2 regions of the Klebsiella oxytoca genome follow, and region 2 is predicted to be linked to the other one. Evidence: predicted binding sites of a transcription regulator. Region 2 holds the regulator's gene; the other holds the start of a gene.
The links. The regulator LexA, encoded in region 2, represses DNA repair genes until DNA is damaged. The targets are predictions, from matches to a motif close to TNCTGTATGTACATACAGNA.

Region 1: a site for LexA is predicted at 3,050-3,069, ahead of uvrB (excinuclease ABC subunit UvrB). Genes of this name have one in related genera too.

Annotation. Positions count from the first base shown of each region.
Region 1 is NZ_CP046115.1:1,810,634-1,827,196, forward strand. Features, by position in the region: gene bioF (8-amino-7-oxononanoate synthase) at 1-316, shown strand, start outside; gene bioC (malonyl-ACP O-methyltransferase BioC) at 300-1,055, shown strand; gene bioD (dethiobiotin synthase) at 1,048-1,770, shown strand; gene GJ746_RS08420 (ABC transporter ATP-binding protein) at 1,712-2,434, opposite strand; gene uvrB (excinuclease ABC subunit UvrB) at 3,145-5,160, shown strand; gene pmrB (two-component system sensor histidine kinase PmrB) at 5,472-6,569, opposite strand; gene pmrA (two-component system response regulator PmrA) at 6,574-7,245, opposite strand; gene eptA (phosphoethanolamine transferase EptA) at 7,242-8,885, opposite strand; gene yvcK (uridine diphosphate-N-acetylglucosamine-binding protein YvcK) at 8,997-9,902, opposite strand; molybdenum cofactor riboswitch at 10,111-10,249, shown strand; gene moaA (GTP 3',8-cyclase MoaA) at 10,237-11,226, shown strand; gene moaB (molybdenum cofactor biosynthesis protein B) at 11,248-11,760, shown strand; gene moaC (cyclic pyranopterin monophosphate synthase MoaC) at 11,764-12,252, shown strand; gene moaD (molybdopterin synthase sulfur carrier subunit) at 12,245-12,493, shown strand; gene moaE (molybdopterin synthase catalytic subunit MoaE) at 12,495-12,947, shown strand; gene GJ746_RS08480 (Bax inhibitor-1 family protein) at 12,991-13,695, shown strand; gene GJ746_RS08485 (lysylphosphatidylglycerol synthase transmembrane domain-containing protein) at 13,898-14,863, opposite strand; gene clsB (cardiolipin synthase ClsB) at 14,863-16,107, opposite strand; gene GJ746_RS08495 (endonuclease/exonuclease/phosphatase family protein) at 16,104-16,563, opposite strand, start outside.
Region 2 is NZ_CP046115.1:345,271-361,833, forward strand. Features, by position in the region: gene malM (maltose operon protein MalM) at 1-358, shown strand, start outside; gene ubiC (chorismate lyase) at 547-1,044, shown strand; gene ubiA (4-hydroxybenzoate octaprenyltransferase) at 1,057-1,926, shown strand; gene plsB (glycerol-3-phosphate 1-O-acyltransferase PlsB) at 2,025-4,448, opposite strand; gene GJ746_RS01630 (diacylglycerol kinase) at 4,578-4,946, shown strand; gene lexA (transcriptional repressor LexA) at 5,069-5,677, shown strand; gene dinF (MATE family efflux transporter DinF) at 5,750-7,066, shown strand; gene GJ746_RS01645 (CsbD family protein) at 7,192-7,401, shown strand; gene zur (zinc uptake transcriptional repressor Zur) at 7,615-8,130, opposite strand; gene GJ746_RS01655 (cupin domain-containing protein) at 8,306-8,794, shown strand; gene dusA (tRNA dihydrouridine(20/20a) synthase DusA) at 8,899-9,897, shown strand; gene pspG (envelope stress response protein PspG) at 10,036-10,278, shown strand; gene GJ746_RS01670 (quinone oxidoreductase) at 10,448-11,431, opposite strand; gene dnaB (replicative DNA helicase) at 11,493-12,908, shown strand; gene alr (alanine racemase) at 13,054-14,133, shown strand; gene tyrB (aromatic amino acid transaminase) at 14,370-15,563, shown strand; gene aphA (acid phosphatase AphA) at 15,760-16,473, shown strand.

The DNA.
Region 1 (16,563 bases), 1.5 Mb from region 2:
CGTCATTCGTAGCGACGATGGGCAGCAGCGGCGGGATAAGCTGGCTGACCATATCGCCGACTTTCGCCGGGGAATGTCCCATTATCCCGGCCAACTGACTCATTCTGGCAGCGCGATTCAGCCGCTGATCGTCGGCGATAACGCCCGAGCCCTATGGCTGGCGGCGCACCTGCGCGCGCGTGGCTGCTGGGCGACCGCCATCCGCCCGCCGACGGTTCCCGCTGGCAGCGCGCGTCTGCGTCTGACGCTGACCGCCGCCCATGAATCTTCCGATATCGCCCGACTGCTGGAGGTACTGCATGACGGCGGTGAATAAACGTGCAGTAGCGGCGGCGTTTGGCCGCGCGGCAGAGCACTACTCCCGGCACGATGAACTACAGCGCCGTAGCGCCTCTTTGCTGCTGGAAAAGCTCGGGATGGTAGCTTTTCCCGAGGTGCTGGACGCGGGCTGCGGCCCTGGCAGCATGAGCCGTTTCTGGCTTGATGCGGGGAGTCGGGTGACGGCGCTGGATCTTTCCGCCGACATGCTGGCGGAAGCCCGTCGCGGGGAGTGCGCGCACCGCTACGTTGAAGGCGACATCGAAGCGCTGCCGCTGGCGGAGGGCTGCGTCGACCTGGCGTGGAGTAATCTTGCGGTGCAATGGTGCGGCAGCCTCGCCACCGCTCTTAACGAACTTTATCGGGTGGTGCGGCCGGGCGGGCGGGTTGCGTTCACTACCCTGTTGGCTGGCTCTTTGCCGGAGCTGAACCAGGCCTGGCGAGCCATCGACGAACGGCCGCACGCCAATCGTTTTCTCAGCGAACAGGCGGTACGTCAGGCGCTGGCTGATCGTCGCGCCGTCGGCCACGTTCATACCATCACGCTGCCGTTTAATGATGCACTCAGCGCGATGCGTTCGCTCAAAGGCATCGGCGCGACTCATTTGCACCAGGGACGCAGCGCGGCGACGCTCAGTCGCCGCAAACTGCGGCAGCTTCAGCTCGCCTGGCCGCAGCAGCAGGGCCAGTGCCCGCTGACGTACCATCTTTTTACAGGAGTCATCGAACGTGATTAAACGTTTTTTCGTTACCGGTACCGACACCGAAGTGGGGAAAACCGTTGCCAGCAGCGCTCTGCTGCAGGCGGCCAACCGCGCGGGATATAAGAGCGCGGGCTATAAACCGGTGGCTTCCGGCAGCGAATATACGGCACAGGGGCTGCGCAATGACGATGCGCTGGCCCTGCAGCGTAATAGCCGGGTGGCGCTGCGTTACGAACAGGTTAATCCCTTTACTTTTGCCGAACCAACGTCGCCACATATCATCAGCGCCGCCGAAGGGCGACCGATTGACGCCGCCACGATTTCTGCGGGCCTGCGCGGGCTGGAAGCGTTGTCGGACTGGGTGCTGGTTGAGGGGGCGGGAGGCTGGTTTACGCCGCTTTCAGAAGCCCTGACCTTTGCCGATTGGGTTCAGGAGGAGCAGCTGCCGGTGATTCTGGTGGTCGGCGTTAAGCTGGGGTGTATCAACCACGCAATGCTTACCGCCCGGGCGGTGCTTCATGCCGGGTTGCCGCTGGCGGGATGGATAGCTAACGATATCCAGCCGCCGGGCAAACGTCATTCTGAGTATCTGGCGACGCTGAAGCGCGTGCTGCCCGCGCCGTTTCTGGGCGAAATCCCGTGGCTGGCGGATGCCGCTCAGCGCGAAGATCTCGGCCGGTTTCTTGACCTCAGCGCGCTGGATCCGGCGTCATCCATTTTGCCAGCAGCGGCGCATCCAGCTGCATAACATCGCCCTGGGCGACGTTGCGACCGCAGTGGAGCAGACAGAAACGATCCGCCACCCGGCGGATAAACGGCAGGTGCTGCTCGGCGATCAGTATCGTCAGCCCAATATCGCGATTCAGGCGCACCAGCAAATCTCCCAGCTTGTGGAGGAAACGCTGCCCGCCAACGCGTGATGGTTCATCAAGGATCAGCAGGCGCGGGCGGGTTATCAGCGCCCGGGCCAGCGCCAGCTGGTACTGATCGTCCGCGGTGAGCGTAATCCCTTTACTCTGCCGCAGGGCGTAAAGCTCGGGAAACAGATCGTAAATCTCCCCGGCGAACGCTGAGGCCGGTTCGCCACCCGCCGCCAGGGCGATATGCAGATTTTCCTCTACGCTTAGCTGCGAAAAGATACGTTTATCCTGCGGTACGTAGCCAATGCCGATGGCGCTACGCGACTGCGCGGAGAGCGGCATCAGGTCATAGGGCGCGGCTCCCGCTTCCTGCCAGGTCATACTGCCGCTGGCGACCGGAAGGTGGCCGGTAATGCAGTTGACGAGCGTTGTTTTTCCCATTCCCTGACCTCCCATAACGCCAGTGCACTGACCTGGCTTAAGCTCAAGATCGACATTCCACAGCGTGTGCTGGCTTCCGTAATAGTGATTGACGGCACGTAGACTCAACATAGACGTTTTCTCCTTTCCTGGGATAGCAGGCGACAAGAAGATGCTGCAAATCTCTTGCCAGGAAAAAGAACTCTCGGTATTTGCTGATAAACACAGATGCGGCCGGGAGAAAGGCGGCCAGCCTTGCACTTTCCCGGTGCCGGGACGCTGAAATGTGGTGCATAAATAACAAAAATTCCAGCTATTCTTAGCCGATAAATAGCAAAAAAAAATCAATAAAATTTTTTTGCAACCGGTTTTACTGCAGCGGTCAGGTTTGTCCGGGTAGCATGGGTCATGGGCTGCAGACAGTTATCCACTATTCCTGTGGATAACCTTGTGTATTAGAGTTAGAAAACTTGCGGTAAGCTAGAGAGTACGCGGCCTGCGGGCGAATTGACGCGAAACCCGTCTTTTATTAAAAACCCTTAAATATCAATTAATTGAATAAAAGCAATGCCTGTAAGAAAAGTGTCACCGGCTGCCATAAAACATTCATTACCTTGCTTGACAAATGTTAAATATCAAAACTTTTTGGGGATAACCCCACAGAGTGGTGGATTATTCCGTAAAGCGGTTTTTATTCGTTCATGATGATGGCAAAAAAGGCTGATTCGTCTGGATACGATAATATAACACTGTTTTTATATCCAGTATTTTTTGTTGGCAAAAGCTGAGCCGACGAGTAGAATTAAACACCTGCCGTCCAACCCTTCTTCAGGTTCTGATTGATGAGTAAACCATTTAAGCTGCATTCTGCTTTCCATCCGTCCGGCGACCAGCCGGAAGCCATTCGTCGCCTGGAAGAGGGGCTCGAAGATGGCCTGGCGCATCAAACGCTGCTCGGGGTGACCGGTTCAGGTAAAACGTTCACCATTGCCAACGTCATTGCCGATCTCCAGCGTCCGACGATGGTACTGGCGCCGAATAAAACCCTGGCTGCCCAGCTTTACGGCGAGATGAAAGAGTTCTTCCCGGAGAACGCGGTGGAGTATTTCGTCTCCTACTACGATTACTACCAGCCTGAAGCCTACGTACCAAGCTCGGATACCTTTATCGAGAAAGATGCGTCGGTGAACGAACATATTGAGCAGATGCGTCTGTCGGCGACCAAAGCGCTGCTGGAGCGTCGCGACGTGGTGGTAGTGGCATCGGTCTCCGCCATCTACGGTCTGGGCGACCCGGACCTATACCTGAAAATGATGCTGCACCTCACGGTCGGCATGATTATCGACCAGCGCGCCATTCTGCGCCGCCTGGCGGAGCTGCAGTATACCCGTAACGATCAAGCTTTTCAGCGCGGTACCTTCCGCGTACGCGGCGAAGTGATTGATATCTTCCCGGCAGAATCTGACGATATCGCGCTGCGCGTTGAGCTGTTCGATGAGGAAGTCGAGCGTCTGTCGCTGTTCGATCCGCTGACCGGCCACATCGAGTCAACTATCCCGCGCTTCACCGTTTACCCGAAAACTCACTACGTCACTCCACGCGAGCGTATCGTTCAGGCGATGGAGGAGATTAAAGTCGAACTGGCGGGGCGGCGTAAGGTGCTGCTGGAGAACAACAAGCTGCTTGAAGAGCAGCGCCTGAGCCAGCGTACGCAGTTCGATCTCGAAATGATGAACGAGCTGGGCTACTGCTCGGGGATTGAGAACTACTCGCGCTACCTGTCGGGCCGCGGGCCGGGCGAGCCGCCGCCGACGCTGTTCGACTACCTGCCGGCCGATGGTCTACTGGTGATTGATGAATCCCACGTCACTATTCCGCAAATCGGCGGTATGTACCGCGGGGACCGCGCGCGTAAAGAGACGCTGGTTGAGTACGGTTTCCGTTTGCCGTCAGCGCTGGATAACCGTCCGCTGAAGTTTGAAGAGTTTGAGGCTCTGGCGCCGCAAACTATCTATGTTTCGGCAACGCCGGGAGCCTATGAGCTGGATAAATCCGGCGACGAAGTGGTCGATCAGGTTGTCCGTCCAACGGGGCTGCTTGATCCGGTGATTGAAGTGCGTCCTGTGGCAACCCAGGTGGACGACCTGCTTTCGGAAATTCGCATCCGTACCGCGATCAACGAGCGCGTGCTGGTAACGACCCTGACCAAACGAATGGCAGAGGACTTAACCGAATATCTGGAAGAGCACGGTGAGCGAGTGCGCTACCTGCACTCGGATATCGATACCGTCGAGCGTATGGAGATTATTCGCGATCTGCGCCTCGGCGAATTTGACGTGCTGGTGGGCATCAACCTGCTGCGTGAAGGGTTAGATATGCCGGAAGTCTCGCTGGTGGCGATCCTTGATGCCGATAAAGAAGGCTTCCTGCGCTCTGAACGCTCGCTGATTCAGACTATTGGCCGCGCGGCGCGAAATATCAACGGTAAAGCGATTCTCTACGGCGACAAAATTACGCCGTCAATGGCGAAAGCGATCGGTGAAACCGAGCGCCGCCGCGAGAAGCAGCAGGCCTACAACGAAGAGCACGGTATTGTGCCGCAGGGGCTCAATAAGAAAGTGGTCGATATTCTGGCGCTTGGTCAGAATATCGCGAAAACCAAAACCAAGGGACGCAGTAAGGCTCGTTCTCCGGTTGAGGCGGATACCGTAGAGCTCACGCCGAAAGCGTTACAGCAGAAAATTCACGAGCTGGAAGGGCAGATGATGCAGCATGCTCAGAACCTGGAGTTTGAAGAGGCGGCGCAAATTCGCGACCAGCTCCATCAGCTGCGCGATCTGTTTATTGCCGCTTCGTAGGTCAATAGCGCCCGGTAGCGGCTGGCGCCTTACCGGGCTTACGGGATTGTGAACTGGATGTGGTTTTCGTCGGTCGGGTAAGGCGCCAGCCGTCACCCGACAGAAAAGCGAGCACATTAGCCAAAACGGGTTGCCAACAGACTTCGTTACTTATTGTCCTCTGTCGCGTTTTTCCGCGATGCTTAATGTTGGCTTAATATTGTTTGGCGAAACTATCCTCAATCTACTGAGGATAGCGCCATGCAAAAATTAACCTTTCGCGAATACCTGGCAGTCACCTGCGCTTTTGTTATCGTCGTTGCCTTTTTCCATCAATGGGTACTGACATTCTGACGGGAAGCTTTCGGGAAAAGCACCCATGCGCGAACGCCCGGCCCAGGCTGACGGTTGTGTAAAAAGAACTGGGCGTCGTGCAGCTGCGCGATGCGGGTAACGATGCTTAACCCAAGGCCAATACCGCCGTAGCGGCTGTCCATTCGGACGAACGCTTTACTCAATTCACCGCTTTTGGCCTCATCAATTCCCGGACCTTCATCCTCGACCGCCAGTATCGGCGTCGGGCCAGGCGTTATCGATACTTTAATCGTTGACCCTGTCGGGCTGTAACGATGCGCGTTTTCCACCAGATTCCGCAAAATCACCTTCACCAGCGTGGCGTCGCCCGAAACAACCGCTCCACCTTCTTTGTCGCTGAATACCAGCTTTTGCTGGCGCTGTTGCAGCATTGACTCCAGCTCGCTCTGCAGCGGTTCGAAAACATCCTCTTTCAGCGCGACCTGCTGATAGCTTCCGGCAGAAAACGACTGGCCGACGCGCGCCAGCTGAAGCAGTTGATTAATACTATTGGTCATTTGATCGAGACGCTGGATCAGCGGATCCACGCTTATGCCGTGCACTTTCGCCAGTAGCTCCAGGTGCAGACGCAGCCCGGCCAGAGGGGTGCGCAGCTCATGGGCGACGTCGGCGGTAAACAGGCGCTCGCGATCGAGAGTTAAATTCAGACGGGATACCAGCTGATTTATCGCGCTGGTTACCGCGGTAACCTCCGGGACCGATTCTTTCAAAGTGATGGGCTGTAGATTATCCGGGGTACGGCTTTCCAGCTCCTGCTGGAGGCGTGAAAGGGGTTTTGTGATTTTTTTCACGGCCAACATAGAGATATAAAGCGCAAGGCCGATAATCAGCAGGCTTGGGATCAGCAGGCTGGCCACCGCCTCGCGAATCTCATGCTCGATGTGTTTCTGATTGTTATGCCCTTCAATGGCGCTGGCAACCAGCAGCTGAATCTGTTCCTGGCTTTCATGCCATAGCCAGAACACGCTGATTAACTGGCAAACCGCCAGAATTGCGCCAATCGTCAGCAGCAGCCGATGACGCATGGTCCAGTTTTCCCTGCCAAAAAAAGCCATAGCGTTACTCTTTCTCCGCGTGATTAACCAGCATATAGCCAAAGCCCCGAACGGTACGGATGCGTGATTTGCCTACCTTGTCACGCAGATTATGGATATGTACCTCAAGCGTGTTGGTGGCCGGTTCGTTATCCCAGCTGTAAATATCGTTATAGAGGATCTCGCGATGCACCGGGCTGCCGGCCTTCATCATCAGGCGAGACAGCAGGGCATACTCTTTGGGAGTTAAATCCAGGGACTGCTCGCTGAGCCACACCAGCCGTCGGGTGACGTTCAGGCGCAGATCGCCGACGGTCAGTTCGTTATCGCCCTGATTATTATGGCGACGCAGCAGGGCGCGAATGCGCGCGTTCAGCTCTTCCAGGGCGAACGGTTTAACCAGATAATCATCGGCGCCGGTATCCAGGCCGCTGATGCGCTCGTCCAGGGCATCGCGAGCGGTGAGGATCAGCACCGGTTGGCTGAATTTCTCCCGCCGCATTCGCGCCAGAAAGTGCAGGCCGTCTTCATCCGGTAGACCGAGGTCGAGAACCACCAGGCTGTAGTGATTGCTGGCCAGCGAAAGCGCGGCTTCGTGGGCCGTTGACACGCCGTCGCAAACGTAGCCCTCGCTTTGCATCGCCAGAATTAATCCTTGTAACAGGAGCGCATCGTCTTCAACGACTAAAATTTTCATCGGCCTGCCTCTCTACATGGCGTTAAAATATCGTCTGTTGCCTGGTACTCGCGGGTGCTGACCCCGAGCAGACCGAGCAGGGTGGAGAAGAGATTATCCTGCGAATACGCTTGCGTTTTCGCTTTTTGCTGCAAACACTGGCTGGACACGCCATAACGCTGTTGATAATCCGCCGACAGCCAGAGCAGCATCGGAACGTGTTTTTGCGTATCCGGTGCGATGGACCACGGCAGTCCGTGCAAATATACCCCATCTTCACCAAGCGACTCGCCGTGATCCGAGAGATACACCAGGCTGGTGGTAAATTTATCCTGCTTTGACTGCAGTAATTTTATCGCTTTGTCGACCACATAATCGACATACAAAATCGTATTGTCGTAGGTATTGGTGAGCTGCTGCTGAGTGCAGCTCTGAATCTCATTGGTATCGCAGGTCGGCGTAAACTGTTTAAACTGCGCCGGATAGCGATTGTAGTAAGTCGGGCCATGGCTGCCGATGGTATGCAGAACGATAATTCCGTCCTGCTGTAAATTATCGATATAGCTATCCAGGTTATGGAACAGAACCTCATCGTAGCACTCGCCGTCGATGCACTGGCCGCTCAGCTTGAGATCGGTCACGTTCTGGTGCGGCACCCGGTCACAGGCTCCTTTGCAGCCGCCGTCGTTATCATTCCACTGTACCTGAATGCCGGCTCGTTGCAGGATATCCAGTACGCCTTCCTGGTGGTGCGCCAGCTCTTCATCATAATGGGCGCGCGGCATATTAGAGAACATGCACGGTACGGAAACCGCAGTCGCCGTGCCGCAGGAAGTCGTGTCGGGGAAATAGATAACGTTATCCTGTTTCAGGCGCGGGTTAGTCTCGCGGGAGTAGCCGTTCAGGGAAAAGTTTGCTGCTCTTGACGTTTCACCTAACACCACGATGGTCAGGTTTTTCCGCGGTCCGTCGCGCATCTCTGGCTTCTGAACGGCGTCTTCGCCAATTTTGACCAGCGGAAGATTATCCATCCTGTTGTGCGCATACCAGGAATTCAACGCCACGATGCTGTTTGATGGGTTCAGTGATTTCACCAGCTCTTTGTTATTGCGAAACAGCGAAGCGTAATCTTTATAAAACAGCGCGGCGACCAGAATAATCAGCAGCGCTGAAACCACGATGTTCACCAGGCGGACAGCAACACTGCGCCACAGGGTTTGCGGTTTGCGGATGTTAACCCACCAGGCCGCGACCACCGCCAGAACGCCGGAAATTCCGAGTATCAGAACCATTTTTCCTGACAGCAGCGCAAAGCTTTCGGCGGGAGTGGTATCGAAAATATTGGTAATCATCGCCCGGTCGATAACCACGCCAAAGGTCCAGATAAAATACTGGGCCGAAGCGCTGAGCAGGATAAACAGGCTGATGACGATTCGATCAAGCTTCAGGAACGACGCTATCGTAGTGATGATATTCATCACGCTGATGGCCACTATCGGCATACTGAGGAACACCAGCCAGTTATGCAGACCGTTGACCGGCAGCAGGGTGAATGCCTGGCGATAGAAAGCAAGATTCAGCGCCAGGCCGATATAGCAGGCAAAAAGAATCAAATAAGCCGTACGGCTAAGTAAGGGCCGACGTAAAGAAAATAACGACATAGCGAACGTCCACATGAAGAGATGATCGCTATGCTGCCGATTCTTTTTTAAGACAACCTTAAGATTTTAAGCCAGCCTGTTTTTCTCGCCATTAGCAGGCTGTTTTAAGGATTAACCTAATGCCTCAATGGCTTTATCCAGCGCGCTGCGCAGCAGCTGCCGATCGTGACGATAGGGGACATCGCTGGCGTCAAGAGGGGTCCGAATGATGACCCGGTTTTCAATACCGGCGGTATCGGCTTTTGGGCCAACGACCAGCGCGTCGATTACCCGTTTGCCAATATGCTGCTCCATAATAGCGACTCTGTCCGCCAGCGTCAGGCTTGCCGCCGGGCTGTGCTCTTTGCCTAAATTATCGATAAATACCATTGGCGCAGGCGTGCGGCGCAGCGCCTGTGCCATTTCATTAAGCAGCAGAATGGGCAGCAGGCTGGTATAGAAACTACCGGGACCAATCAGGATTAAATCAGCCTCGGCGATAGCTTCTATCGCTTCACGGGTAGTAGGAACCGGCGGGAAAAGCATGAGCTCACGCGGCACGCGAGAAAGCTGATCGATGTTCACTTCGCCGTAAACTTCATGCCCTTCGTGATCGATAGCCATCAGATCGACCGGTTGTTCCGACATTGGGATAAGGAATGCGTCGACCTTAAGCAAACTTCTGATCAAATTGATCGCTTCAAGCGGCCGTACGCTCAGGTGATCCAGCGCCTTTAACATCAGGTTTCCGAGGTTATGGCCGGAAAGTTCGCCGTTACCGCTAAAACGGTATTCAAACATTGCCGACGCTACGCTGGGTTCGGCAATGAGTTGGTTAATACAGTTGCGCATATCGCCCCAGGCAATGCCGCCTTCCGCGCGGCGAATTCGCCCGGTGGAGCCGCCGTTATCGGTTGTGGTAACAATGCCGGTAAGACGAGAGCCGAGGGAGGAGAGGGAGGACATTACCCGGCCAAGCCCGTGCCCGCCGCCCAGTGCCACAACGCGATCGAGATCGGCAAAAGTACGACTGCGCATAGAAATTCCTTAGATCGATTTATCCGGCACACAGTAACCGATCTACTCCTAAAAGACGATGGGCGTAATCTGACAAACTGACCCATATCAATGCAAAAGGGTGGTTTTTAGCTATTCTGTAGCGAAAATGTACGAACGTAGCGATATATACATGAATATATAGCGAAATCGAAAATGGCTAAAGCGCCATTATCGCGCTACTATCGGCATAATCCGTTAACACTCTAGCCTCTGTGCCTGTGTCAAAAGATATGGTGCTTTGGCCGTGACAACTTCGGTTGCCACCAGGGCGTGGAAAGAAATGACCGCGTCTCCCGTATTTGGAAAGGTGTCTATGGCTTCACAGCTTACCGATGCATTTGCGCGGAAGTTTTACTATCTGCGCTTATCAATTACCGACGTATGCAACTTTCGTTGCACCTACTGTCTGCCCGATGGCTACAAGCCCGGCGCCGTCACCAATAAAGGCTTTCTCAGCGTAGATGAAGTTCGCCGCGTCACGCGCGCGTTTTCCGCTCTGGGAACGGAAAAGGTGCGCTTGACCGGCGGGGAACCCTCGCTGCGCCGCGATTTTACCGACATCATTGCCGCCGTGAGGGAAAATCCCTCCATCCGCCAGATCGCGGTTACCACCAACGGCTACCGGCTGGCGCGCGACGTTGAAAGCTGGCGTGACGCTGGACTGACGGCGATTAACGTCAGCGTGGATAGCCTTGATGCTCGTCAGTTTCACGCTATAACCGGCCAGAACAAGTTTCATCAGGTGATGGAAGGTATCGACGCCGCGTTTGCCGCCGGCTTCGAAAAGGTTAAGGTCAACACCGTGCTGATGCGCGACGTTAACCACCATCAGCTCGATACCTTTCTGGCGTGGATCCAGCCGCGCCGCATTCAGCTGCGTTTTATTGAATTAATGGAAACCGGCGAAGGTAGCGATCTGTTTCGCCGTCATCATATCTCGGGCATGGTACTGCGCGATGAGCTGCTGCGCCGCGGTTGGATCCACCAGATCCGCCAGCGTAGCGATGGCCCGGCGCAGGTGTTCTGCCATCCGGACTACGCTGGTGAAATCGGGCTGATCATGCCTTATGAAAAAGACTTCTGCGCCACCTGTAATCGCCTGCGCGTCTCTTCCGTTGGCAAGTTACACCTGTGCCTGTTCGGCGAAGGCGGCGTCGATCTGCGCGATCTGCTCGAAGACGATCGGCAGCAACCGGAGCTGGAGGCGCGCATTTCCGAAGCGTTGACGCATAAAAAACAAACCCATTTCCTTCATCAGGGCAACACCGGTATTACCCAGAACCTGTCGTATATTGGCGGATAATTCATTTTAAGGAGCGATCAGATGAGTCAGGCCAGCGCTGAGTTTATCCCGACCCGTATTGCTATTCTCACCGTTTCCAGCCGACGCGGCGAAGAGGACGACACTTCCGGCCACTGGTTGCGCGATGCGGCCCAGGAAGCGGGCCACGTGATTGTCGACAAGGCGATTGTCAAAGAGAACCGCTACGCTATTCGCGCCAGGGTATCGGCGTGGATTGCCGATGATGAGGTGCAGGTGGTGCTGATTACCGGCGGTACCGGCTTTACCGACGGCGACCAGGCGCCTGAAGCGCTGCTGCCGCTGTTTGACCGCGAAGTGGAAGGCTTCGGCGAAGTGTTCCGGATGCTCTCTTTTGAAGAGATCGGCACTTCAACGCTGCAGTCCCGCGCCGTGGCCGGGGTGGCGAACCGTACGCTGATTTTTGCGATGCCGGGTTCAACCAAAGCCTGTCGTACCGCATGGGACAATATTATTGCGCCCCAGCTCGATGCGCGCACCCATCCGTGCAACTTTATCTCTCATCTTAAGAAGTAATTTATGTCACAGCTGACCCATATTAACGCCGCCGGAGAGGCGCACATGGTTGATGTCTCCGCGAAAGCGGAGACGGTTCGCGAAGCGCGCGCCGAGGCGTTCGTTGAGATGCACGCGACAACCCTGGCAATGATTATCGACGGCAGCCATCACAAAGGGGATGTTTTTGCCACCGCCCGTATCGCCGGGATCCAGGCGGCAAAACGCACCTGGGAGTTAATCCCGCTGTGCCATCCGCTGATGCTGAGCAAAGTCGAAGTCAATCTGCAGGCGCAGCCCGAACGTAACCGGGTGCGAATTGAATCCCTGTGCCGTCTGACCGGCAAAACCGGCGTCGAAATGGAAGCCCTGACCGCCGCTTCCGTGGCCGCATTGACCATTTACGATATGTGTAAAGCGGTACAGAAAGATATGGTGATTGGTCCGGTGCGCCTGCTGGCGAAAAGCGGCGGCAAGTCCGGCGATTTCAGAGTGGAAGATACCCATGATTAAGGTCCTTTTTTTTGCTCAGGTGCGCGAACTGCTCGGCACCGACTCCCTGACGCTCGATCCGCGCGGGCTGACCACCGTTGAAGCCGTTCGCCAGCAGCTGATCGCCCGCGGTGACCGCTGGGCGCTGGCGCTGGAAGAGGGCAAACTGCTGGCGGCGGTCAATCAAACGTTGACCTCCTTTGATCATCCGTTAGTGTCCGGCGATGAAGTGGCGTTTTTCCCGCCGGTTACCGGGGGGTAACATGACGCAGACTCGTATTATCGTCAGCCACGATCGCTTTAAAGTCGGCGATGAATATCCCTGGCTGGCCGAACGTGATGAAGACGGTGCGGTGGTGACGTTTACCGGCAAGGTGCGTAACCATAACCTCGGCGATAGCGTAAAAGCGCTGACCCTTGAGCACTATCCGGGAATGACGGAAAAATCGCTGGCGGAAATCGTGGAACAGGCACGCGAGCGCTGGCCACTGGGGCGTGTGACGGTGATTCACCGTATCGGCGAAATGTGGCCCGGGGAAGAGATTGTCTTTGTCGGCGTCACCAGCGCCCATCGTGGCAGCGCGTTTGCGGCGGGGGAGTTTATAATGGATTACCTGAAGACCCGCGCGCCGTTCTGGAAGCGTGAGGCGACGCCGGAGGGCGATCGCTGGGTGGACGCGCGCGATAGCGACCGTGAAGCGGCAGAACGCTGGTAGTGTGGTACGCTTAGAAGATAATTTCGTTAATCAGGAGACAGTCATGGACAGATATCCTCGTACCGGTTCAATCGTACAGGGTCGCAGTGGACTACAAACCTATATGGCACAGGTATACGGCTGGATGACGGTCGGCCTGCTGCTCACGGCGTTTATCGCGTGGTTTGCCGCTAACACCCCAGCGGTGATGATGTTCGTTTTTTCCAGCAAGATTACCTTTTTCGGTCTGATCATCGCGCAGCTGGGGCTGGTATTCGTGCTTTCCGGTATGGTACAGCGACTTAGCGCCGGTATGGCAACCACTCTGTTTATGCTCTATTCGGCGCTAACCGGGCTAACGCTATCCAGCATTTTTATTGTCTATACCTATTCGTCAATCGCCAGTACCTTCGTGGTCGCAGGCGGGATGTTCGGCGCGATGAGCCTTTACGGCTATACCACCAAACGCGACCTGAGCGGCTTCGGTAATATGCTGTTTATGGCGCTGATCGGCATCCTGCTGGCATCGCTGGTCAACTTCTGGCTGAAGAGCGAAGCGTTGATGTGGGCGGTGACCTATATCGGGGTGCTGGTGTTTGTCGGCCTTACGGCTTACGACACCCAGAAGCTGAAAAACATCGGCGAGCAGATTGACGTTCGCGATGCCTCAACCCTGCGGAAATACTCTATTCTCGGCGCTCTGACGCTGTATCTGGACTTTATCAACCTGTTCCTGATGCTGCTGCGTATTTTCGGCAACCGTCGTTAACTCGTTCCCGGATGGCGGCGCGATGCGCCTTATCCGGGCTACAAGACCGCAGATAATAATGAACCTGTAGCCGGTCTGCGAAGCGCTACCGGGAAAGTTCATCAACGGAGATGTGGATAAAATAGCGGCAGATATCCACGATATCTACCCAACCGCACGAAACCGTAGCCCCGGTAAGCGCAGCGCGACCGGGGAATCTTCGCTACTCTCCCGCCAGCTTACGCTCATTTTTCTCCCGCAGATGTTTCGCCCGACTCTCCAGAATTAAGTAGCCGATGGTTGCCAGCAGCAGCGGCAGAAAGTAGTACAGCGTGCGATAGGCGAGCAGGGCGGCGATGATGGCGCCGCGCGAAATCTCTTCGCCGGAAAGCATGGCGATAAATACCGCCTCAAGCACCCCAATGCCTGCCGGAATATGCACAATGACCCCCGCAATGCTGCTGACCAGCAGTACGCCGAGCACGAGAAAATAGTCGACCTGCGGGCCTAACAGCAGCCAGATAATCGCCCCCATTGCCATCCAGTTCAGGCTGGAAACCGCCATCTGCAATATGGCAAAGCGCCAGGAAGGCAGCACCAGCCGCTGGCCTTTTATCGTCATATGACGCTTTCTGGCAAAGGCGCAGGCCCATAGGTAGAACGCGGAAATCAGCAGCAAAACGACGCCGAGAATTTGCAGCGCAGACTGGCTGATATACCAGCGCTGAGGGACCTGTACCATCCCGGAGCTAAAAATGATGCCGCCAAGCAGAATGTAGCCCAGCCAGTTGGTGGTAATGCTCAGAGAAAAAATTCGCGTAATGGTTGCTCCGCTCAGGCCGAGGCGCGAGTAGAGCCGGTAACGCATACCAATGCCACCCACCCAGGTGCTGAGCGTCAGGTTAAAGGCGTAGCAGATAAACGACACCAGCATCACCTGACGTTTCGCCAGCTTGTGGCCGCAGTAAGCGCGCCCAAGCAGGTCGTAGCAGCCGTAGATCAGATAGCTGACGATAACCAGTCCTATGGCGCTCAGCAGCGCCGTACGGTTGTAATCGCGAATGACTTTCCACACTTCCTGCCAGTCAATTTTTTGCGCATAGACCACCAACAGGACGACTACGGCGACAAAAAAGAGCACCGTAAGGATTTTTTTCGCCATCTTCCAGCGTGGATGAGATTTCGCCATCAGGATTTCACCTCCTGGTTTTCCGGATCCACGCGATCCTGGGTTTCTATTTCTGGCTGCACCGGTGGTCGAACTCGCGACAGTATCGGCGTATGGGCCGGAAGCCATCCGACCCATGCGGGAAAGTGGCGCAGGAAGTGGAACGCCAGCACGCTGATACCGAGCCGCCACCAGGTCCGTTTAGACAAAATACTCTTATCAACCTGACGACAGTCGTTGGTAATTAATCCATTGAGATTATCGCGCAGCGTCTGGTTGAACTCGCGGTCATGAATAACCAGATTCGCTTCCAGGTTGAGCGACAGGCTAAGCGGGTCGAGATTGCTGGAGCCGACGGTGGCCCAGTGATCGTCCGCCAGCGCGACTTTGCCGTGCAGCGGACGGCGGCGATATTCGAAAATTTGCACTCCGCCTTTCACCAGATAGTGATAGAGCAGGCGCGCGCCGAATTTGACGATCGGGATATCCGGCTCGCCCTGAACGATAAGCTTGACGCTCACCCCGCGGCGGGCGGCGTTGCGCATCGCGTGCAGCAGTCGGTAGCCGGGGAAAAAGTAGGCGTTCGCGATAATTACTTCCCGGCGGGCGCTGGTAAGCATCTTCAGATAGTGACGTTCAATATCATCGCGGTGATCCTGATTATCCCGCCAGATAAACAGCGCCTGAGCCTCGCCGGGATTGCGGTTAATTTCCGGCTTGTGGCGACGCCGCTGCCACCAGCGGCGGGTTGCTTCGTTGGTGGGCAGGTTTTCGAGCTCAAACTGCAGAATATCCAGCACCACCGGCCCTTCAACCTGAACCGCGTAATCCTGTTTCGCTTCCGGGCCATAATCGGTCATATGCTCGGCGGAGTAGTTAATTCCGCCGACAAAAGCGGTAACGTCGTCGATAACGGCGATTTTGCGGTGCATCCGGCGAAACAAATTAGTACGCATACCGAGCAGGCGCGGGCGCGGGTCGTAGTAGCGAAAAATCACCCCAGCTGACGTGAGTTCGCCTACGAAGCTTTCGCTCAGATCCGGCGATCCGTAGCCGTCAAGTAGCACCTCAACGCGCACGCCGCGCTGCGCTGCTTTTAACAGCACGGCATGCAGCTGCCTGCCTACGTCATCCTCAAACCAGATAAAGGATTCAAGGATCACCCGCTGCTGCGCGCGGCCAATAGCGGCAAACAACGCCGGATAATAGTTATCGCCATTTTCTAATAGCCGAATGCGGTTCCCTTCCTGCCAGCTACATTTCACAGATGAATCTCCACGCTAAGCGGTGCATGATCGGACAGATGACGCCACTGTTTTAAAGCCAGCGCTTTGGGCCGGCTGGCATGGGCGTTTTTCACGTAAATACGGTCAAGGCGCAGCAGGGGAAAATTAACAGGAAAAGTCCGCGCCGGTCGCCCTCTGGCGCGGGTGAAAATCTCTTCCAGTCCGGCCTGGATTTTTAGCTGCCGGTTAGCCTGCTGTCGCCAGTCATTAAAATCACCCGCCACCACCACCGGCTCGCCGGCGGGTAAAGCATTCACCCAATCCGCCAGCATCGTTAGCTGAGCCCGGCGTTGATGAGAGCGCAGACCCAGATGCACGCAGATCAAATGAAGCGTGATGTCACTTTCCGGCGGCACAATGCGGCAGTAGAGCAGGCCGCGTTTTTCGCTGTTGCCGACGGACACATCGAGATTTTGATAATGCGCAATGGGAAAG
Region 2 (16,563 bases):
TCCGGATCCCATCGCGAAACACGTTACAAACGGTACCATTAGCCTGAAGGTGAAAACTTCTACCGCCTCCAGCGTGTTGGTTGGCCCGCTGTTCGGTTCGTCCGCTCCGGGTCCTGTTACCGTAGGTAATACCGCAGCTCCTGCCTATAGCGCGCCGGTTGCCGCTCCGGCCCCGGCCCCGGCGGCGAAAAGCGAACCGATGCTTGATGATACTGAAACCTACTTCAACAACGGTATCAAGCAGGCGGTCGCGAAAGGCGATATCGATAAGGCTCTGAAATTGATGAACGAAGCTGAACGTCTTGGCTCGAAATCTGCTCGTTCCACCTTTATCAGCAGTGTAAAAGGCAAGGGGTGACCGTCTCCCCACAATGCTGATGTTTAGGCACAGCCTTTAGGTGCGTCCGTTCGGGCGCACTTTTTTTTATCGCGCGGCAGCCTCTGTTGCACAGCTGTTGCGCGGATGATCGGATATTGACGTTTGCCCGCCCCCCATATCCCATTCTGCGATACAATACCTTTACGTTATGTACCGGAGATTCAGGCATGCCACATCCTGCGCTTACGCAACTGCGTGCGCTGCGTTATTTTGCCACTATGCCCCCGCTGGACGCGCATCTGCGCGACTGGCTATTGCTGGAAGACTCAATGACTAAGCGTTTTGAGCAGCAGGGGAAGAAAGTTAGCGTCATGATGGTTAATGAAGGCTTCGTTGGACGCGAAGAACTGGTTGATGAGGAGTCCCTGCTGCCGAGTGAACCCCGCTACTGGCTACGGGAAATTATCCTTTGCGCCAACGCTGAACCCTGGCTGGCCGGGCGGACTATCGTGCCGGAGTCGACGCTCTGTGGCCCCGAGCTGGCGCTGCAACAGCTGGGGCAAACGCCACTGGGGCGCTATATCTTTACGTCATCGACGCTAACCCGTGATTTTATTGAAATTGGTCGTAATGCAGAGCTTTGGGGGCGTCGTTCCCGCCTCCGGCTGAGCGGCAAACCGCTGCTGCTGACGGAACTGTTTTTGCCTGCATCGCCGTTGTATTGAGAGGATAATTAAATGGAGTGGAGTCTGACGCAGAACAAGCTGCTGGCGTTTCACCGCCTGATGCGTACTGACAAACCGATCGGCGCGCTGCTGCTGCTGTGGCCGACGCTGTGGGCGCTGTGGGTGGCGACGCCGGGAATACCGCCGCTATGGATCCTCGCCGTTTTTGTTGCCGGCGTCTGGTTAATGCGCGCCGCAGGCTGCGTGGTCAACGACTATGCCGATCGCAAGTTTGACGGCCACGTCAAACGTACCGCCCACCGTCCGCTGCCCAGCGGCGATGTGAGCGAAAAAGAGGCGCGAACCCTGTTTGTCGTCCTGGTGCTGCTTTCATTTCTGCTGGTACTAACCCTGAATACCATGACCATTCTGCTGTCGATAGCGGCGCTGGCGCTGGCATGGGTCTATCCGTTTATGAAACGCTACACTCATCTGCCGCAGGTTGTTCTGGGCGCGGCATTTGGTTGGTCGATTCCGATGGCGTTTTCGGCGGTGAGCGAATCGCTGCCGCTGAGCTGCTGGCTGATGTTCCTCGCCAATATCCTGTGGGCGGTGGCCTACGATACCCAATATGCGATGGTCGATCGTGATGATGATGTAAAAATCGGCATCAAGTCGACGGCGATTCTGTTTGGCGATAACGATCGCTTAATCATCGGCATTTTACAGATAGCGGTGCTGGTACTGATGGCGTCGGTAGGCTGGCTGAGCGGGTTGGGCTGGGAGTATTACTGGTCGTTGTTTATCGCCGCGGCGCTGTTTGTCTGGCAGCAGAAGCTGATATTTAAACGTGAACGCGATGACTGCTTTAAGGCATTTATGAACAATAACTACGTTGGGCTGGTGCTGTTTCTCGGCCTGGCGATGGGGTATATGCAGTAGCGCTGTGGGTTTCCCGGCTTGCGGCGTAAACGCCTTAGCCGGGCTACAAAACCGCATGGTCCGGTAGCCCGGCGCAGGCCGGGACATCTCTTTAAACGTTACGCTTCATCCTGGGTAACGCTTTCAATCGTGAGACGCACATCAGAGGTAATCAGATCCGCCAGCATACGGTAGATCTTTAACGTCTCTTCCGGCTCGGCATCCCCGGTATCGCTGATATAGCCTTCATCACGCAGGGTCAGCACCAGCGTGCTGAACACTGCCTTATCGAAGAACTCTGGCGCGTTGATGCCGTGCAGCACGGACAGACGCTGCGCCACGGTGCGGCTCTCTTTCTCCAGCGTACTGCGGTTGATTGATGGGTTAGCGCTTAGCAGCCAGAAGGTGATAGCGTAGCGCTGCAGCGTTTCACGCGCGCCTGCGGCCAACAGCTGCAGAGAACGGGCATGAGACGGATTGACGCTTACTTCATCGTCGTTCAGGGCGATCAGACCCTGACGCTCCATTTCAGCAATCAGCGCATCGACAACGCCCGCCAGCTCCGCTTTTTCCCAACGCAGGAACAGTTCAGCCTTCAGGAACGGATAGAACATCTCGACGTGACGCAAGATTTCGCCGCGAGTAATACGACGATGTTGGGTCACAATAGCGGCCAACAGCGACGGCATCACCAGCATATGGGCGATATTGTTGCGGTAGTAGGTCATCAGGACGGCCTGCTCGCGCGGCAGAATGATGATATCGCCGATAGTGTCTTTCTCGACTTCGAATTTGTTCATCTGCAGCGCGTGGTCGATAAGTTCGCTGGCAGAAGCCGCTGGGGTGGTCGCATCCGCCGAATATGGCACGTTGCGCAGCAGGGCGAGGTAGCACTCTAGCTGTTCGGTAAGCTGCTCGCGAGTCAGCGAGCGCTGACGCGATGCCAGCAGCGCCGTACAGCACAGGTTCATGGCGTTTGCCGCCCCGGCATTGTTGATGCGCACCATCAGGTCTGAGGCGATGTTATTCACCGTCGGCGTCAGCCAGGAAGGACGGACTGCTTCGATGGGGTCAATAGACTCACGCCAGTCCGGCACGTGCTGGTTGAGATAGGTCATCAGCGGCAGCGGTTCACCGAAGTTAACATAGCCCTGACCGAGATTGCGCAGCTTGCTGAGACCTTTCAACATCTGCGGCAGGTTCTCTTTCTCTTTCGTTGCGCCGCGCAGCTCTTTAGCGTAGGTACCGACCTCCATCACGTGCTCGTAGCCGATATAAATCGGTACCAGAGTGATCGGACGATTGCCGCCGCGCAGCATCGCCTGGATGGTCATCGACAGGGTGCCGGTTTTTGGATCCAGCAGACGCCCGGTACGGGAACGACCGCCCTCGACAAAGTACTCAACGGAGTAGCCGCGGCTGAACAGTTCGCCAAGATATTCGCGGAATACCGTTGAATAGAGCTTATTGCCTTTAAACGTACGGCGAATAAAGAATGCGCCACCGCGGCGGAAAATCGGCCCGGCTGGCCAGAAGTTCAGGTTGATGCCGGCAGCGATGTGCGGCGGAACCAGCCCCTGATGATAAATGACGTAAGAGAGCAGCAGATAGTCCATATGGCTGCGATGGCATGGAACATAAACTATCTCGTGGCCTTCGTGTGCCAGCTGGCGCACGCGCTCAGCGTTATGGACGTTAATTCCCTGATACAGGCGGTTCCAGGTAAAGCCTAGCACGCGGTCGGTCAGACGAATCATCTCGTAGGAGAAGTTCGCTGCGATCTCTTCCATCAGGGCGATAGCGTTTTGCTGCGCCTTTTCATGGGAGATTTTCTTGCTGCGCGCTTCGTCTTCTACGGCGCGAGCAATGGCTTTCGATGCCAGTAGTTTATTAAACAGATCCTGACGCGCAGGCAGACGTGGACCGACGGCCGCCAGACGTTGCCGGGCGAAATGCATACGCGCCACGCGGGCCAGCTTCTGAGCGATAATTTTATCGGTGCCGTGCTCGTCCGCCATCTTCCGCAAAGAGACCGAAGGTGAGAAACGCACAAAACTGTCGCGGCCCAGCCACAGAACGGCGAAGAATTTTTGTATCCCGTTGAGCATGCGCAGAGGAGGGTTAACCTCGCCTTTTTCACGTCCCGGTGCGCGGCCAAACATGACCGAGACCGGCACCATTTGCACGTCAAGGTCAGGATGGTTGCGGTGCAAATCGAGATAGTCGTGGAATAGCTTAATAGACTCTTCTTTCGGCGTGTAATAGGTGAACACGCGTGGTCCGCCGTGGATGAATACGTAGCGCGGTAGCAGGGCGCCATCGATCTCAAGCGGCTCTAGTGGGTCCGGTAACTCATGTTCCAGACATTGCGCGCGCAGCGTCAGCAGGTCCGCCTTCGAATTGTAGGGCAGGACGTACATAATCGGCCGCGAGGTATCCAGGCCTAATTCCTGAGCAGGTTGTGCCGGAATCGACTTGCTCTTTACCAGCGCCCTTAATGGTAAATTCAGTAATTTATAGTAAATTCGTTGCCAGCCAGACATAGACGATGTGAAGCCTCTGGTTAATCATGCAAATGCGCCGCAAGAATAACAGAAAGTGCGCAAAATTTCCGTTGTAACGCAGTAAACGCGTACACTCATTGATGTCATTTACATAAAAAGGTTCGTTTGATGGCCAATAATACCACTGGGTTAACCCGAATTATTAAAGCTGCAGGGTATTCCTGGAAAGGATTTCGCGCGGCATGGGTCAATGAGGCCGCATTTCGTCAGGAAGGCGTCGCGGCCATTATTGCCGTGGCGATAGCCTGCTGGTTAGACGTTGATGCCATTACGCGAGTGCTGTTAATTGGCTCAGTCCTGTTAGTGATGATAGTTGAAATTATCAACAGCGCGATTGAAGCGGTCGTGGACCGTATCGGCCCTGAACGCCATGAGCTCTCGGGGCGAGCAAAAGACATGGGCTCTGCGGCGGTGTTGTTGGCGATTATCATCGCGCTGATCACATGGGCAGTGCTTTTATGGGCAAACTATCGCTAAGTCCTTTCGTATCTGCTCGCAAAACGGAAAGAAACTCCTGATTTTTGTGTGAAATGTGGTTCCAAAATCACCGTTAGCTGTATATACTCACAGCATAACTGTATATACACCCAGGGGGCGGAATGAAAGCGTTAACGACCAGGCAGCAAGAGGTGTTTGATCTCATTCGGGATCATATCAGCCAGACGGGCATGCCGCCGACGCGTGCGGAGATTGCTCAGCGCTTGGGGTTTCGTTCCCCAAACGCGGCGGAAGAACACCTGAAAGCGCTGGCGCGTAAAGGCGCAATTGAGATCGTTTCCGGTGCCTCCCGCGGTATTCGTCTACTGACGGAAGAAGAAACGGGTCTGCCGCTTATCGGTCGCGTCGCGGCAGGCGAGCCTCTGCTGGCGCAACAGCATATTGAAGGTCACTATCAGGTCGATCCGGCCATGTTTAAACCGAATGCCGATTTTCTGCTGCGCGTCAGCGGGATGTCGATGAAAGACATCGGTATTCTCGACGGTGACCTGCTGGCGGTACATAAAACGCAGGATGTGCGTAACGGCCAGGTGGTTGTGGCGCGCATTGACGAAGAAGTTACCGTGAAGCGTCTGAAAAAGCAGGGTAACGTCGTTGAACTGCTGCCAGAAAATAGCGAATTTTCACCGATTGTGGTGGATCTCCGCGAGCAGAGTTTTACTATTGAAGGCCTGGCCGTCGGCGTTATCCGTAACGGCAACTGGCAGTAATTTCTTCATCCCGCGGCATCATCAGTAATTGTATGATGCCGCGTCGTTTTTCCTCATTTTGGCTCTTTCCCCATGCTTTTTAACGCCGCCGACAAAGCCCTTTGGCGCTTAGCGCTGCCCATGATCTTTTCCAATATCACCGTTCCTCTGCTGGGACTGGTGGATACTGCCGTTATTGGTCACCTCGACAGCCCGGTTTATCTGGGCGGCGTGGCCGTCGGTGCGACGGCGACCAGTTTCCTCTTTATGCTGCTTTTGTTCCTGCGAATGAGCACGACCGGACTAACGGCACAGGCGTTTGGCGCAAAAGATCCGCAGCGGCTGGCGCGTGCGCTGGTGCAACCGCTAGGCCTGGCGCTGGCCGCCGGGCTGGCGATTGTTCTCTTCAGGATCCCGTTAATAAATCTGGCGCTGCATATCGTTGGCGGTAGCGAAGCGGTACTTGAGCAGGCCCGGCGCTTCCTTGAGATCCGCTGGCTGAGCGCTCCGGCTTCGCTGGCAAATCTGGTTCTGCTGGGCTGGCTGCTTGGGGTACAGTACGCCAGAGCGCCGGTGATCCTGCTGGTGGTCGGTAACGTGCTCAATATTGTGCTCGATTTATGGCTGGTGATGGGCCTGCACATGAATGTGCAGGGGGCGGCACTGGCGACGGTTACGGCAGAATATGCCACTTTCGTCATTGGCCTGCTAATGGCGAAACGGGTGCTGGCGCTACGCGGCGTTTCCCTGTTGATGCTGAAAAATGCCTGGCGCGGAGATATACGACGTCTGCTGGCGCTGAATCGCGACATCATGCTGCGATCGCTGCTGCTACAGCTTTGTTTTGGGGCGGTAACGGTATATGGCGCCCGTCTCGGCGCTGATGTTGTCGCGGTCAATGCCGTACTCATGACGATGTTGACCTTTACCGCCTATGCGCTGGACGGTTTTGCCTACGCCGTAGAGGCTCACTCGGGGCAGGCTTACGGCGCCCGCGACGATAGCCAACTGCTTGCCGTATGGCATGCGGCCTGCCGCCAGTCAGGGATGGTGGCTCTGGCGTTCGCGCTCATCTACTGCCTCGCCGGCGAACGCATTATTGCTTTGTTAACCTCGCTGTCATCGCTACAGCAGCTGGCCGACCGCTATCTGGTGTGGCAGATGATACTGCCGCTCGTTGGCGTCTGGTGCTACCTGCTCGACGGTATGTTTATCGGCGCGACGCGCGGTGCGGAGATGCGTAACAGCATGGCGGTGGCGGCGGCAGGGTTTGCTCTGACGCTGCTGACGGTACCGCTGCTCGGTAATCATGGACTGTGGCTGGCGCTGGCCGTATTTCTCGCTCTACGCGGCGTTTCTTTGGCTGTCATCTGGCGGCGGCACTGGCGGCGCGGTACCTGGTTTTCATAGTGTATTTTATTGTTCTGGTGGTTAAAGATTCCGAATAATAAATCTTACCCAGAATACTCATCTATAGTTAAGTCATGTCCGAGACACAGCGGGCTGTTCATTCACCGAACGATGAGGATTGCATGATGAATAAAGACGAAATCGGCGGTAACTGGAAACAGTTTAAAGGTAAAGCGAAAGAGAAATGGGGCAAGCTGACCGATGATGACATGACCGTCATCGAAGGTAAGCGCGATCAGCTGGTCGGCAGAATTCAGGAACGTTATGGATACGCTAAAGATCAGGCTGAGAAAGAAGTGACTGATTGGGAAACTAAAAACGACTATCGCTGGTAGCGAAAGCGTCGTGTATTAACCCACTGTTATTGCCTGTCCTACGATTAATACCCTAAATAATTCGAGTTGCAGGTTGCAGGACAAAACGGTTAACCGTTTTGAACGGCGCCCGTCAGGGTGAGGCCCAGGGAGGGGCCGAGTTATCGCCAACGCACATGCAGCTTCTTGAAGTATGACGGGTATATTCCCTTGAATCCCGCTGTGGCTTACGCCTTAGCGGGCTTTCTTTTTTATCTGAATGGTATGATCGTGATGGCAGTGCCCAGGCGTGCTGCAGGCTTCCACTTCGACACAGGCAGCGCACAGGCCGTGAGCTTCAATAACGTTATGGCGTAAAGCAAACCCCATTTTTGCTGCCAGGGTATGCATAATATCTTCTACGCCTTCCGCGCCCTCTTCTTTAACGCTGCCGCAGCGGTCGCAGATAAACATCGCCGAGCTGTGGGTAGGCTGATCGAACAGGTGACACAGTACATAGCTGTTAGTGGATTCCACCTTATGCACGAACCCCTGCTCCAGTAAAAACTCCAGCGCCCTATAGACGGTCGGCGGTTTAGCCTGGGGCTCTTTTTCACGAAGGAGATCGAGCAGGTCGTAGGCGCTGATAGCCCCTTGCTGCAGGCTCATCAAACGCAATACTTCAAGGCGCTGCGGGGTCAGGCGCACGCCACGCTGCGCGCAGAGCTTTTCAGCATGCGCTAACATTTGTTGCGAAGTGGTCTTATCCATGAGCGTCCTCTGGTTGCGTGAATATGAAACTGTTACTTTATCACGATACAAATAAAACGCCGAGACCCAGCGGGCTATACCCGTCATACTTCAAGTCACATGTACGCTTCTGGGGGCTCTACCTTGCCGCCTGCCTTATGCTATACCTGATGCATCTCATTTTCGGGAGAAAACGATGAAACGACCTGATTGCATTCGACACTGGCGTGAACTGGAAGGTGCGGATGATTCCACCTATCCCGACAGCGCTGAGCTTTTCTCCATCGGCGCGCCGCTGGCGCGCGGTCTGCGGTTGAATCGCCTGGGGATCCATCACGAGCGTCTACCGCCCGGACGTCGAACCTCTTACCCGCACGCGGAAAGCGACGAAGAAGAGTTTATCTACGTGCTGGACGGCTATCCGGAAGTGTGGATTAACGGCTACCTGTGGAAGCTGGAGCCGGGGGACAGCGTCGGTTTTCCTGCCGGAACCGGTATTTGCCACACCTTTCTCAATAACACCGAGCAGGAGGTTCGCCTGTTAGTCGTTGGCGAGGCAAACAAGAAATTTAATCGCATTTACTATCCGCTTAACCCCGGCTATGCCGCTACGCGACAGGATCGATGGGTCGACCATCCGCCGCAGTTTTTTGGCCCGCACGACGGAAAGCCGCGGAAAAAATAGCGTTTGTTGTGGGCCAGGAAAGGTGAGCGCTGACGCGATGCGCCAGTGGTTTATGTTTATGCTATAGTAGCGCCCCTTTTTACCAGGATGCTTATTTATTCGCCATGATGTCTGAATCAACGTCTACTGCTTTTGCCGCTCACCGTTTTTCCATCGCGCCGATGCTCGACTGGACCGACAGACACTGCCGTTATTTTCTGCGTCAACTGTCGCAGCGCACGCTGTTGTACACCGAAATGGTGACCACCGGTGCGATTATTCACGGCAAGGGCGACTATCTGGCCTATAGCGAAGAAGAGCATCCTGTTGCCTTACAGCTGGGGGGGAGCGACCCGACTGCGCTGGCCCACAGCGCGAAGCTGGCGCAGGCGCGCGGCTATGATGAAATTAACCTTAACGTTGGTTGCCCGTCCGACCGAGTGCAGAACGGCATGTTTGGCGCCTGCCTGATGGGCAATGCTCAACTGGTTGCCGACTGTATTAAAGCGATGCGCGATGTGGTGTCTATTCCGGTAACGGTAAAAACTCGTATCGGCATTGACGACCAGGACAGCTATGAATTTCTATGCGATTTTATCGACACGGTCTCCGGTAAAGGCGAATGCGAGATGTTTATCATCCACGCGCGTAAAGCCTGGCTTTCAGGGCTGAGCCCCAAAGAGAACCGCGAGATCCCGCCGCTGGACTATCCGCGCGTTTACCAGCTTAAGCGTGATTTCCCGCATCTGACCATGGCGATTAACGGCGGGATTAAGTCTCTGGCAGAGGCGAAACAGCACCTTGAACATATGGATGGGGTGATGGTGGGGCGCGAGGCGTATCAGAATCCGGGTATTCTTGCCTCGGTGGACCGGGAGATTTTCGGCGTTGAAGGCGTTGATGTTGACCCGGTCTCCGTAGTCCGGGCGATGTATCCCTATATTGAACGTGAACTCAGTAACGGCACCTACCTGGGACACGTGACGCGTCATATGCTGGGGTTGTTTCAGGGCATCCCTGGCGCGCGCCAGTGGCGTCGCTATCTGAGTGAAAATGCGCACAAAGCCGGGGCGGATATCAACGTGCTGGAGCAGGCGCTAAAACTGGTTGCCGATAAGCGGTAGTTTTCGCTAAAACCTGGTCAATTTCACCACGCCCGGCACTAACCCTGTCGGGCGTTTTGTTTTTATTCAATAAGTTATGTTTGGCACGATTTTTGTAATAGCCGGCAAGGTAGATAAAATTTCTTTAGGGGAAAGACGATGCTGGAACTGTTATTTGTGATTGGCTTTTTTGTCGTGCTGTTGGTCACCGGCGTTTCATTGCTGGGAATTATTGCCGCGATTGTGGTCGCGACCGCGCTAATGTTTGTCGGCGGTCTGTTTGCGTTAATGATTAAACTGCTGCCGTGGCTGCTGCTGGCCGTAGTCGTGGTATGGGTGATACGGGCGATAAAATCGCCAACCGAGAATCGTTATCGCGGTAATAACCGCTGGCGTTACTAAGGTATTGAGCGGTATGTCACAACCTGAAGATTTTTGCATAAAACAGCGTAGGCTTTGCTTATCAAATCTGTCACTATTAGCGCGTTAACGAATTCATCGAGCTGTACCCTACATACAGCCGAACAAAAAAAGTAAGGGCTTCCCATGTGGAAGCCCTAAACTTTTGTCATCACGGTAACAATAAACTCGAACCCTGCGTCGCCCGGCTTTCCAGCACTTCATGCGCGCGCCGGGCATCGGTTAATGCATATTTTTGACTCTCCGCGACATCCACTTTTATTACGCCGCTGGCGATTAGCGAGAACAGCTCGTTGCTGGCTTCCGTCAGCTCTTCGCGCGTGGTGATATAGCCATGCAGCGAAGGGCGTGTCACGTACAGTGAACCTTTCTGATTGAGGATCCCAAGATTCACTCCGGTCACCGGGCCAGAAGAGTTGCCGAAGCTGACCATCAGCCCCCGACGCTGCAGGCAATCAAGCGAGGATTCCCAGGTATCTTTACCAACAGAGTCATAAACTACGTGGACTTTCTTACCGTCGGTGATCTCTTTCAGGCGTTCGACGATGTTTTCTTCGCGATAGTTAATGATTTGCCAGGCGCCGGCCTGTTTAGCGCGTCCGGCTTTCTGCGCGCTGCCGACGGTACCGATTAGTTTTGCCCCCAGCGCTTTTGCCCACTGGCAGGCAATCAGCCCGACGCCGCCAGCTGCGGCGTGAAACAGGAACGGCTCACCCGCTTTGATCTCGTAGGTTTTACGCAACAGGTAATAGACCGTGAGCCCTTTGAGAAATGAGGCCGCCGCCTGCTCGAAAGAGATAGCGTCAGGTAAAATGGCGGCCTTATCGGCGGGCACGTTGTGCACGGAGCTATAAGCGCCCAGCGCTGATTGGGCATAGACCACCCGATCGCCGGCTTTAATATGATTCACGCCGCTGCCGACTTTGCTCACTATGCCCGCAGCTTCGGTGCCCAGACCGCTCGGCAAAGTCGGCGGCGGGTAGAGGCCGCTGCGGATATAAGTATCGATGTAGTTGATGCCGATGGCCTTATTCTCTACCTGAATTTCGTGCTCCGCGGGATCTTTCGGCGTGAACTCCACCGCTTGCAGAACTTCAGGCCCTCCGTGCTTGTGAAATTCAATTCGTGTTGCCATGCTTCCCCCATAAATGTGGTAATCTTTCGACCCATTCACTATCTCGGTAACTCCATTCACTATGGCAGGAAATAAACCCTTCAACAAACCACAGACTGAACCCCGCGAGCGAGACTATCAGGTCGACGGGTTGAAAGTCCCACCGCACTCGATTGAAGCGGAACAGTCGGTGTTGGGCGGTTTAATGCTGGATAACGAACGCTGGGACGACGTTGCCGAACGCGTTGTTTCGGAAGATTTTTATACCCGTCCGCATCGCCATATTTTTACCGAAATGGCGCGTCTGCAGGAGTCCGGCAGCCCAATTGACCTGATAACGCTTGCAGAATCGCTTGAGCGTCAGGGGCAGTTGGACAGCGTTGGCGGATTCGCCTATCTGGCTGAATTATCGAAAAACACGCCAAGCGCGGCGAACATCAGCGCTTATGCCGATATCGTGCGCGAACGCGCCGTTGTGCGTGAGATGATTTCGGTAGCGAATGAAATCGCCGAGGCCGGTTTCGACCCCCAGGGCCGCACCAGCGAAGACCTGCTCGACCTGGCGGAATCCAGGGTCTTTAAAATTGCTGAAAGCCGCGCTAATAAAGACGAAGGGCCGAAAAATATCGCTGACGTGCTGGATGCTACCGTGGCGCGTATTGAGCAGCTATTCCAGCAGCCGCATGACGGCGTCACCGGGGTGAATACCGGTTATGACGATCTCAATAAAAAGACTGCCGGTCTTCAGCCATCCGACCTGATTATCGTCGCCGCGCGTCCGTCGATGGGTAAAACGACCTTTGCGATGAACCTCGTCGAAAACGCAGCGATGTTGCAGGATAAACCGGTATTAATCTTCAGTCTTGAGATGCCCTCCGAACAGATTATGATGCGTTCTCTGGCCTCGCTGTCGCGCGTTGACCAGACCCGTATTCGTACCGGCCAGCTGGATGATGAAGACTGGGCGCGTATTTCCGGCACCATGGGGATCCTGCTGGAAAAACGTAATATCTATATCGATGACTCCTCCGGCCTGACGCCGACGGAAGTGCGCTCCCGCGCGCGGCGTATCGCCCGCGAGCACGGCGGCATTGGTCTTATTATGATCGACTACCTGCAGCTAATGCGGGTGCCGTCGCTCTCCGATAACCGTACTCTGGAAATCGCCGAAATCTCCCGCTCGCTAAAAGCGCTGGCGAAGGAGCTGCAGGTGCCGGTGGTGGCGCTGTCGCAGCTTAACCGCTCTCTGGAACAGCGTGCAGATAAGCGCCCGGTGAACTCCGACCTGCGTGAATCCGGCTCTATCGAGCAGGACGCCGACTTAATCATGTTTATCTACCGTGATGAGGTTTATCACGAAAACAGTGACTTAAAAGGCATTGCCGAAATTATTATTGGTAAACAGCGTAACGGCCCTATCGGGACGGTGCGCCTGACGTTTAACGGTCAATGGTCGCGTTTTGATAACTATGCTGGGCCACAATACGACGACGAATAAATCTCCGTCATCCTTCATGCTGCAGATGCGTTGACTACGCCTGTTCACCCCGGTCACTTAGTTAACTAAGTGACCGGGGATTCTCAGGCTTGTCGCCTTCCTGCAACACGAAGGATTTAGGAGATTCTTTTATTAAGGAATTCAAATGCAAGCGGCAACTGTAGTCATTAACCGCCGCGCTCTGCGACACAACCTGCAACGTCTACGTGAACTGGCGCCAGCCAGCAAACTGGTTGCGGTGGTGAAAGCGAACGCTTACGGACACGGTCTTCTTGAGACCGCGCGAACGCTCCCTGACGCCGATGCTTTTGGCGTCGCCCGACTTGAAGAAGCTTTGCGCCTGCGCGCTGGCGGTATTACTCAGCCGATTCTGCTGCTGGAGGGTTTTTTCGAGGCTGCCGATCTGCCGGTAATTTCCGCCCAGCACCTGCATACCGCGGTACACAGCATGGAACAGCTGGCGGCGCTGGAAGAAGCGGATTTACCCGAGCCGGTGACCGTCTGGATGAAACTGGATACCGGGATGCATCGTTTAGGCGTTTTGCCCGAGCAGGCCGAAGCGTTCTATCAGCGCCTGAGCCAGTGTAAAAACGTCCGTCAGCCGGTCAACATAGTCAGCCATTTTGCCCGAGCGGATGAGCCCGAGTGCGGCGCCACTGAACGTCAGCTGGATATCTTTACCTCCTTCACGGAAGGTAAACCGGGGCTGCGTTCTATCGCCGCGTCCGGTGGGATTTTGCTGTGGCCGCAGTCGCACTTCGACTGGGTGCGTCCGGGGATTATCCTCTACGGCGTGTCGCCGCTCGACGGTGGATCCACCGGCGCGGATTTTGGCTGTCAGCCGGTGATGTCCCTGACCTCCAGCCTGATTGCTGTTCGCGAGCATAAAGCCGGCGAGCCGGTGGGCTACGGCGGAACCTGGATCAGCGAGCGTAATACGCGGTTAGGGGTTGTGGCGATGGGTTACGGCGATGGCTATCCGCGCGCAGCGCCATCTGGGACGCCTGTACTGGTCAATGGTCGTGAAGTGCCGATTGTCGGGCGCGTGGCGATGGATATGATTTGCGTCGATCTTGGCCCTGATGCTCTGGATAAAGCTGGCGATTCGGTCGTGCTGTGGGGGGATGGTTTGCCGGTCGAGCGCATCGCCGGAATCACAAAAGTAAGTGCTTACGAACTTATTACGCGGCTGACTTCACGAGTCACGATGAAGTACGTGGATTAATTTCAGCCACTGCTCTTTTCCCCCGGTGGCGGCTGACGCCTTACCGGGGCTACGGGTTCACTACCGGCTGCGGGCCGGTACCGGGCAAGGCGTTTACGCCGCAACCCGGGAAGGGCATCGACGCTGATGCGTCAGACCCGTTCTGGGCTGTTTTATCCACCAACATCCTCTCGACCTTCTTTCACATCCAGTTTATTGTGTTATGACGAGCCCATGTAAACCTGGAGAAACATCACGTGTTTCAGAAAGTTGACGCCTACGCTGGCGACCCTATTCTTTCCCTGATGGAGCGTTTCAAAGACGATCCGCGTAGTGACAAAGTAAATCTCAGCATCGGTCTTTATTACAACGAAGACGGCATTATTCCCCAGCTGCAGGCGGTTGCTGAAGCGGAGGCGCGTCTCAATGCCCAGCCGCATGGCGCCTCAGTCTATCTACCTATGGAAGGGCTGAATACATATCGTCACGCTATTGCGCCGCTGCTGTTCGGCGCTGACCATCCGGTGCTGGCGCAAAATCGCGTGGCCTCTATCCAGACGTTGGGCGGCTCCGGGGCGCTGAAAGTGGGCGCAGATTTCCTGAAACGCTATTTCCCGGGTTCGCACGTTTGGGTTAGCGATCCGACCTGGGAAAACCACATTGCCATATTTGAAGGGGCTGGATTCGAAGTAAGTACTTACCCATGGTTTGATGATAAAACCAATGGCGTGCGTTTCGAGGCTTTCCTGGAAAAACTTAAATCGCTACCGGAACGCGATATTGTGCTGCTGCATCCGTGTTGTCATAACCCAACGGGAGCCGATCTCACCAACGCTCAATGGGATGAAGTGGTTGAGGTGCTGAAAGCGCGCAATTTGATTCCCTTCCTCGATATCGCCTATCAGGGCTTTGGCGCAGGAATTGAGGAAGATGCCTACGCTATCCGCGCTATTGCCAACGCCGGTATTCCCATGCTGGTGAGCAATTCGTTCTCGAAAATTTTCTCCCTGTACGGTGAGCGAGTTGGCGGGTTATCAATCGTCTGTGAAGACGCAGAAACCGCAGGTCGCGTGCTCGGACAGTTAAAAGCGACAGTACGTCGTAACTACTCCAGCCCACCAAACTTTGGCGCGCAGGTGGTTGCGGCGGTATTAAGCGACAGCGAGTTGAAAGCCTCGTGGCTGGCGGAAGTTGAAGAGATGCGCATCCGTATTCTGGCCATGCGTCAGGAGCTGGTGAATGTCCTTAAAGATACCGTGCCGGGAGGGGATTTTGATTATCTGCTTAAACAGCGCGGAATGTTCAGCTATACCGGGTTCAGCCCAGCCCAGGTTGATCGCTTGCGCGACGAGTTTGGTGTCTACCTGATTGCCAGCGGCCGTATGTGCGTAGCGGGACTCAATTCACGCAATGTTCAGCGCGTGGCGCAGGCGTTTGCTGCTGTCATATAGTTTTAACTTAACTTTAATGCCCTCACTGATATTCTGGTGAGGGTAATTGCCTCCCTGAAGTGTGATCCCTCTCCTTTTATGCGATATCTGAACAGAAAAGCCTTCCTATCTTTGCCTGCGAGGGGTAAGGTTTTGGGGCAATAATAAGCGTACACATTATTGAAAATTATAACGATTAATTTATTCAGGGAAAAATATGCGCAAGATTATTCTCGGCCTGGGAGCCGTCTGCTTACTGTTCACGCTAAATAGTTCCGTCGTTGCTCACGCCTCTGCACCGCAGCCGCTGTGGACGGGCACCAATATGGCGAAACTCGCCGAACAGGCGCCCATTCATTGGGTTTCCGTCGCGCAGATTGAAAACAGCCTGTTGGGGCGCCAACCGATGGCCATCGGTTTTGATATTGACGATACGGTTCTGTTCTCCAGCCCGGGCTTCTGGCGCGGGCAGAAAACTTATTCCCCCGGCAGCGATGATTACCTGAAAAACCCGGAGTTCTGGGAAAAAATGAACAATGGCTGGGATGAGTTCAGCATGCCGAAAGAGGTGGCTCGTCAGCTGATTGCGATGCACATTAAACGCGGCGATAGCATCTACTTTGTCACCGGGCGCAGTCAGACCAAAACTGAAACGGTATCAAAAATCTTACAGGATGATTTTCTCATTCCGGCAGCGAACATGAATCCGGTTATTTTTGCGGGCGATAAACCTGGTCAGAACACCAAAATCCAGTGGCTGCAGGAGAAGGGGATCAAAGTCTTCTACGGCGATTCTGATAACGATATCTCCGCAGCACGAGAGGTTGGTGCGCGTGGGATCCGCATTTTGCGGGCATCGAACTCCTCCTATAAGCCGCTGCCGATGGCGGGCGCTCAGGGAGAAGAGGTGATTGTGAATTCAGAATATTAAGCTGCCAGGCGGCTTAATCATGTATTGCTAAACGGCAGCCAGCGGGCTGCCGTTTTTTTGTGCAAAATAGCGAGCCAAAGGTTTACCTTT